Regions from separate parts of the Mesorhizobium sp. M1A.F.Ca.ET.072.01.1.1 genome, predicted to be linked through region 2. Evidence: riboswitches for the same ligand, from Rfam matches in the RefSeq annotation. Region 2 holds a riboswitch; the other holds the start of a gene.

Region 1 (3,528 bases), on a different contig from region 2:
CCGACGACCATCGCCACTGCGATGAAGAGCACGATGGGCAGATACGAACTTAGGAGTGCGCTCATGCGGCGACTTTCCTTCGGCGGCCAGTTCACTTTGATTACAGCAACGGACTCTAAGGCGGAAGCGTGACAGTTTAACCCGCTGAACCGTTTTAGGTGGCCTATGCTGCGACGCGGCGAGGGTTAGCGCAGCGGTTTCGGCGACGCAAGTCAAACCTTGTTCAAAATCCGGCCCTGGACGCCATATCGGAAGAAACTGGTCCGATCCGCTCCTGTTTGATTTCCTTCATGTTTTACTCCACTTTTCTATCCTGACATATCTCCCGCCATTTGCCTGCTAGCATGGCCGGAATCACCGACTGGAAACCCCGGCAAAGGATCGGTAGGGATGAAGGAAAAGATCTCGCTCGCCGCAGCAAGGCGCATTGCGCTCGGCGCGCAGGGTTTCACCGATGCGCGGCCTGCCGGCACGCCCGATCGTCGCCATCTCGCCCGCGTGCTTTCCCGAACTGGCCTGCTGCAGATCGATTCCGTCAGCGCCGTGGTGCGCGCCCACTATATGCCGCTCTATTCGCGCCTCGGCCCCTACCCGCTTGCGCTGCTCGACAACGCGGCCGTCACCCGCAAGCGAACCGTCTTCGAATACTGGGCCCATGAGGCTTCCTTCCTGCCCGTCGAGACCTATCCGTTGATGCGCTGGCGCATGCAGCGGGCCGAGAAAGGCGAGGAAATGTATCTCGGCCTCGCCAAATGGGGCCGCGAGCGCAAGGCGATGATCGAGGAGATCTACGGGCAAGTCGCGCAACGCGGGCCGATCGCCGCCTCCGACATCGAAGGCCACAAGGGCAATGGCGGATGGTGGGGCTGGAGCGAGGCCAAGCACGCTTTCGAATGGCTGTTCTGGGCCGGGCGCATCACCACCGCCTACCGGCGAGGATTCGAGCGCTATTACGACCTGCCCGAGCGGGTTCTGCCGCAGGCCATCCTCGACCTGCCGGTGCCCTCGGTCGAGGACGCGCATCGCCAATTGCTGCGCATTTCCGCCCGCGCCCATGGCATCGCAACCTATGGCGATCTGCGTGACTATTTCCGCCTGGCGCCTGGCGATACGAGAGCCAGGATCGAGGAACTGGTCGAGATGGGCGAACTGCTGCTGGTGAAGGTCGAAGGCTGGGACAAGCCCGCCTATCTCCACAAGGACGCCCGCTTTCCGCGCCGGATCGAGGCCCGCGCCCTGCTCGCGCCCTTCGATCCGGTGGTATTCGAACGCACCCGGACGGAAAAACTCTTCGGCTTCCGCTACCGCATCGAGATCTACACGCCGGCCGAGAAGCGCCAGTACGGCTACTACGTGCTGCCTTTCCTGCTCGGCGACCGGATCGTTGCCCGGGTCGATCTGAGAGCTGACCGCCCGGCCGGCGTGCTGCGCGTCCATGCGGCTTTTGCCGAAGCCGGCGCTCCCGCCGAAACGGCCGCACAGCTCTTCGATGAGTTGAAACAGATGCAGGCATGGCTCGGCTTGGAAACCATCGAGGTGACGCCGGCCGGCGACCTTGGGCCGGCGTTGGCCGACATTTCGGTGTCGTAGCCGCGCGTTGACATGCCAGCACCTCTAAGCCTAAATCCGCCGCAGACGGTCTCCTCCCGGCAAGGGGAGGAGCCAAGAGGGAATGCGGTGCGGGAAAACCCAAATCCGCGGCTGTCCCCGCAACTGTGAGCGACGAGCCTCAGCCGAAAACCACTGGGATGTTCCCGGGAAGGCGGCGCAAGGCGACGACCCGCGAGCCAGGAGACCTGCCGTCTGAGACATGAGAATCCGATCGCTCGGCGGGTTTTCCGGGCAAGGAGCCTGGTTTTGGATCGCAACGTCAGTTTTCCGGCTAATACCGCGGACATTTCGTCCGAACCCCGCGACGCGCTATCGGAAGTGACCGTCATCGTCTGCTCCTCCTGCCGAGATGAGACCGGTTCGGACGCGCATCCGCGTGCCGGCGCCCTCCTTGCCGAAGACGCGCGCCGCGCCGCGCCGGACGAGAAAATCCGCATCCGCACCGTCGAGTGTCTCGGCAATTGCAAACGCCGCCTGAGCGCGGCGCTGCTGCGCGACGGCTGCTGGAGCTATGTCTTCGGTGACCTGGAAACGACCAGCGGCGCCGACCTCGTCACCGGCGCAAAGCTCTTTGCCACCTCGACCGACGGCCTCATCCCGTGGCGAGGCCGGCCCGATTCCCTCAAGCGCGGCCTGGTTGCCCGCATCCCTCCCCTCGACCTGCTGAAGGACTGACATGACCGCATCCCTCTCCCGTGTTCCCTGCACTGTCGTCACCGGCTTTCTCGGCGCCGGCAAGACCACGCTGATCCGCAACCTGCTCGAAAACGCCAAGGGCAAGCGGCTGGCGATCATCGTCAACGAATTCGGCGATGTCGGCATCGACGGCGAGATCCTGAAAGGCTGCGGCGTCGACACCTGTCCGGAGGAAAACATCGTCGAACTGGCCAATGGCTGCATCTGCTGCACCGTCGCCGACGACTTCGTGCCGGCGCTCGACCAGATCCTGTCGCGCACGCCGAAAGTCGACCACATCCTGATCGAAACCTCCGGCCTCGCTTTGCCGAAGCCGCTCGTCCAGGCCTTCCAGTGGCCGACGGTGAAGAGCCGCGTGACGGTCGATGGCGTCATCGCCGTGGTCGACGGTCCGGCGCTGGCCGACGGCCGCGTCGCCGCCGATATGGACGCCCTGCAGGCGCAGCGCGCCGCCGACGATTCCCTCGACCACGATGATCCAGTCGAAGAGGTGTTCGAGGACCAGATCGCTTGCGCCGACCTGATCATCCTGTCGAAGAGCGATCTGATGGACGCGGCCGGCTCGGAGCGCGCCAACGCCGTCATCGGCGAGCACGTGGCGCGCGCGGTCAAGGTCGTACCGACCGCACAGGGCAAGGTCGACCCGTCGGTGCTGCTCGGTCTTGGCCTCGCCGTCGAAGACGACATCGAGAACCGCAAGACCCATCACGATGACGAGCTCGACCATGAGCATGACGATTTCGACTCCTTCGTCCTCGATATCCCGTCCATCGCCAGTCCGGATGAGCTGGCAAAGCGCGTCGCTCTCGCCGCCGAGCAGGAAAACGTTCTGCGCGTCAAAGGCTTTGTCGAGGTGGGTGGCAAGCCGATGCGGCTGCTGCTCCAGGCCGTCGGCCCGCGCGTCAACCACTATTACGACCGCGCCTGGACGTCGAACGACGACCGCCGATCGCGGCTCGTCGTCATCGGCCTCAAAGGGCTGAACCGCCCGGCGATCGAGCGTATCCTCGCCGGCTGAGGCAAGACCGAACCGCGATGCACATCCTCACCACGACATCCGCCTCGCTCGACGATCTCGCCGAGCCGATCGACCTCAGGCAGACGCCTGCGGATGTCGTGGCCCTGTCCTTCACCGACAGCGATCTCGCCGGCCTCGCCGCTGCGTGGAAGGCCGACGCCGCGCGGCTGCCGTCGATGCGGCTGGCAGCACTTCGCGATCTC
Region 2 (3,528 bases):
AGGGATACCCACGCTGCAATTCAGGATCCTCTAATACGATTTTGTTGGGACGGTAAAATTGATTGTTGGAATAGCAGTCATCCACCGAATAAATGGACCAAGATGCGCGATGGCATTCCAACAGAGCCTTTCGATGCTGCATGTACCGATTGACGTGCACATCGAGTCGGCACTCGACGCGGATGTGAAGTCGTGGCTCCCCTTCGCGGCGCAAAAGACCGACGAGCTGGTCGTCCTTGCCCGGCCGAAGGCCGGGACGAGGTCGCCGCTGGTGTCTATGACATTCACTCGCCCGGGATCCCAGAAGTGGCCGAGATTTTAAACCTCATCATTCTTGGGCGCCATCGATTGTTGGATGGTCAACTGCGGGGTGAATCCCGACAGCGGTCTCAAAACGCGCGGATGGGAGGAGGTCCGCCCTGTCCTGATGAACATGGTGGCTGCGGCACACGCAATTCGGGAAAAAGCGGAGACGGCGTAGACCTCGGTGACACTCGCCGGCGGTTGCATCGACCTCTGGTGGCGCCGAACAAGCTACGGCGAGCTCGGCATTGGCTGGCCGCAAGCCGAAGTATCTGGGAACGCCGGCATCTGCCAAGCGTGCCCGCAAGAAAGCCGCAGCCTGACCGGACTTTTCAGGCTCGACTAAGCGGATCCGGCACGATTTCGCAACTGCGATATAGAATTTGTGCATTGCAATATACCCTTCTGTCGGTATGATCATGTTGTCGGCCATCTACTCCTCCCAGATGTGGTGCCGACGCTGAGCGGGGCGCACCTCCTCCCGCGTCTCACTCGAAATAGAGCCCGCTGCCACCTCCTCCCGGCAGCGGGCTTTGCCTGAGGCGCGATTTCGGTGGGCCGACGCATGGGGCTAAGCGAGGCGAATATTCCGAACTTCCAGGCTTTTCTTACCCTGCCCGCATTGGACAAACACCTTCTGCCCCTCCATCAGCAGTGCTCAGTCCTGAGCGAGTCTGCCGGTGGCATGAACGAATATGCTCTTCTCACCGTTTTCAGGAGCAATGAAGCCCGAAGCCCTTTTAGGCATTTTTCCTTGTTCCTCCCTACACGCGACTTGGAAGTCACTGCGACAGTACAAAGTGCATTCACATAATGACATAAAGATTTCTTTATGCGATGTTGACAAAAGACCTGACTGCTGTGATTGTGTCCAAGCCATGGTTCTCCGTACGGCGCTGCCGCAGCGGAGCTAAGAGGGAAGCCGGTGCGATACCGGCGCTGCCCCCGCAACTGTTAGAGGCGAGCCGACCCCACTCATGTCACTGAGGCGAACAGCCTCGGGAAGACGGGTAGAGGCTATGACCCCCGAGCCAGGAGACCTGCCACGGCGAACTATTGTCCACGGGCGGGGTGTCTCGGTGGCCGCTGCAGCCCGGCGTTCGTACCGGCCTACTGGCGCCTTCGTTGTCCCCCACGCCCCAACCATCGGGGTATCGCATGACTCTCTCTCAGCAAATTCCTGTAGCAACGCTTGGTGTGCCGCGTATCGGTCGCAGGCGGGAATTGAAATTCGCGCTTGAAAGCTATTGGTCCGGAAAATCTTGCGCCGCCGAGCTTCTCGCGACGGCAAAGGCGCTCCGTGTCGCGAACTGGGAAGAGCAGCGCGATCGCGGTGTGTCGAAAATCCCGTCGAACGACTTTTCGCTCTACGACCATGTACTCGACACCGCCGCCATGGTCGGCGCCGTGCCGTCCCGCTACGCATGGAATGGCGGCGAGGTCCCACTCGACATCTATTTCGCTATGGCCCGCGGCAACCAAGGTCAGACGGGAAATTGCGACTCTGGTCGGGAGCATGCGGCTTGCCCTGCCCTAACCGCGATGGAAATGACCAAATGGTTCGACACCAACTATCATTACATTGTGCCGGAACTTGAGGACGATCAGGCGTTCACACTCTCGTCGACCAAACCGGTTGATTACTTCCTCGAGGCTAAAGCCCTGGGCATTCATACACGCCCGGTCATCCTTGGACCGGTCACTTTTCTCAAGCTCGCGAAGTCACCTGCCGAAGGTTTCAATCCCCTCGCGCTCCTGCCGCGGCTTCTGCCCGTCTACGAGCAACTCCTGCGGAGGTTAAAATTTACGGGATCCGATTGGGTGCAGATCGATGAGCCAGCGCTCGTGCTCGATCTAAACCCCTACGAACGAACCGCACTTGAATTTGCCTATGGGCAGCTGTCGAAGGCCGCGCCCGAGCTGAAGATCATGCTGGCTACTTACTTCGGGCCGCTGGGGGACAATCTCGAGACGGCGATATCGCTGCCTGTGGCCGGCCTGCATCTTGATCTCTCGCGTGCTCCCGAGCAGTTGGAGACGGCTGGTCGGCTCGCGCCTAAGGATCTGGTGTTATCGCTTGGCTTGATCAATGGCCGCAACGTCTGGCGCGCGAATCTCACTGCCATTCTCGACCGCATCAAGCCGATCGTCGCGGGCTGGCCCTTGGACCGAGTCGAGATCGCGCCTTCATGCTCGATGCTGCATGTGCCGATAGACTTGCGTATGGAGACGGTACTGGATGCGAACATCAGGTCGTGGCTCGCCTTCGCGGCCCAGAAGACCGACGAGCTGGTTATCCTCGCCCGGGCCTTGTCCCAAGGTAGAGATGCCGTGGCTGGCGAGTTGAAAGCTTCTAGCGAGGCTGCCTCGAGTCGCGCAACATCCACGAAGGTCCATGACCCGCTCGTTGAAGGGCGGATCGCCGACATCAACGGCGCTATGAAGCAACGAAAGAGCGCATTTGCCGAGCGTTCCAGGGTCCAGGCCCGCACGCTCGGCCTGCCGCCGTTCCCGACGACGACCATTGGATCCTTTCCGCAGACGCCTCAGGTGCGCAAAGCGCGTTCCGCTCACGCGAAGGGCCAGCTCAGCTATGTCGATTACGAAACCTTTCTGAAGAAGGAGACCGAGGCTGCTATTCGCTGGCAGGAGGAGATCGGGCTGGACGTGCTGGTGCATGGCGAGTTCGAACGAAACGACATGGTACAGCATTTCGGCGAGCAACTTTCCGGCTTCGCCTTCACCGAACATGGCTGGGTGCAGAGCTATGGGTCGCGCTACGTGCGTCCCCCCATCATCTTCGGCGACGTATCGCGCCCCAATCCGATGACGGTGCGCTGGTGGCAATTCGCCCAGTCACTTACGCAAAAGCCTGTGAAGGGAATGCTCACAGGTCCAGTGACCATTCTCAATTGGTCTTTTGTTCGCGACGACGTACCCCGCTCCGAGGTCTGCCGCCAGATCGCGCTCGCTATTCGCGATGAAGTGACGGACCTCGAAAGATCCGGCGCAAGGATGATCCAGATCGACGAGGCTGCGTTTCGCGAAGGCTTGCCGCTGCGCAAGTGCGACTGGAAGGTCTATCTCGACTGGTCGGTCGAATGTTTCCGGATCGCTTCAACAGGTGTAAAGGACTCGACTCAGATCCACACCCACATGTGCTATTCGGAGTTCAACGAGATCATCGACGCGATCGCTGAGCTTGACGCGGATGTAATTTCGATT

Evidence for each region. A riboswitch is a leader RNA that binds a small molecule or an ion and turns the genes downstream of it on or off. The one in region 2 is predicted to bind cobalamin.
Region 1: it holds a riboswitch for cobalamin, as region 2 does, so the genes downstream of both, EOA32_RS14545 (DUF1636 family protein) here and metE (5-methyltetrahydropteroyltriglutamate--homocysteine S-methyltransferase) in region 2, are expected to answer to the same signal.

Annotation. Positions count from the first base shown of each region.
Region 1 covers NZ_RZSF01000086.1:4,411-7,938, reverse strand. The annotation lists gene EOA32_RS14555 (NADH-quinone oxidoreductase subunit A) at 1-65, opposite strand, end outside; gene EOA32_RS14550 (winged helix-turn-helix domain-containing protein) at 391-1,590, shown strand; cobalamin riboswitch at 1,620-1,819, shown strand; gene EOA32_RS14545 (DUF1636 family protein) at 1,858-2,286, shown strand; gene cobW (cobalamin biosynthesis protein CobW) at 2,288-3,325, shown strand; gene cobN (cobaltochelatase subunit CobN) at 3,343-3,528, shown strand, end outside.
Region 2 covers NZ_RZSF01000022.1:316-3,843, reverse strand. The annotation lists partial or broken gene EOA32_RS05570 (hypothetical protein) at 256-481, shown strand; cobalamin riboswitch at 1,166-1,366, shown strand; gene metE (5-methyltetrahydropteroyltriglutamate--homocysteine S-methyltransferase) at 1,462-3,528, shown strand, end outside.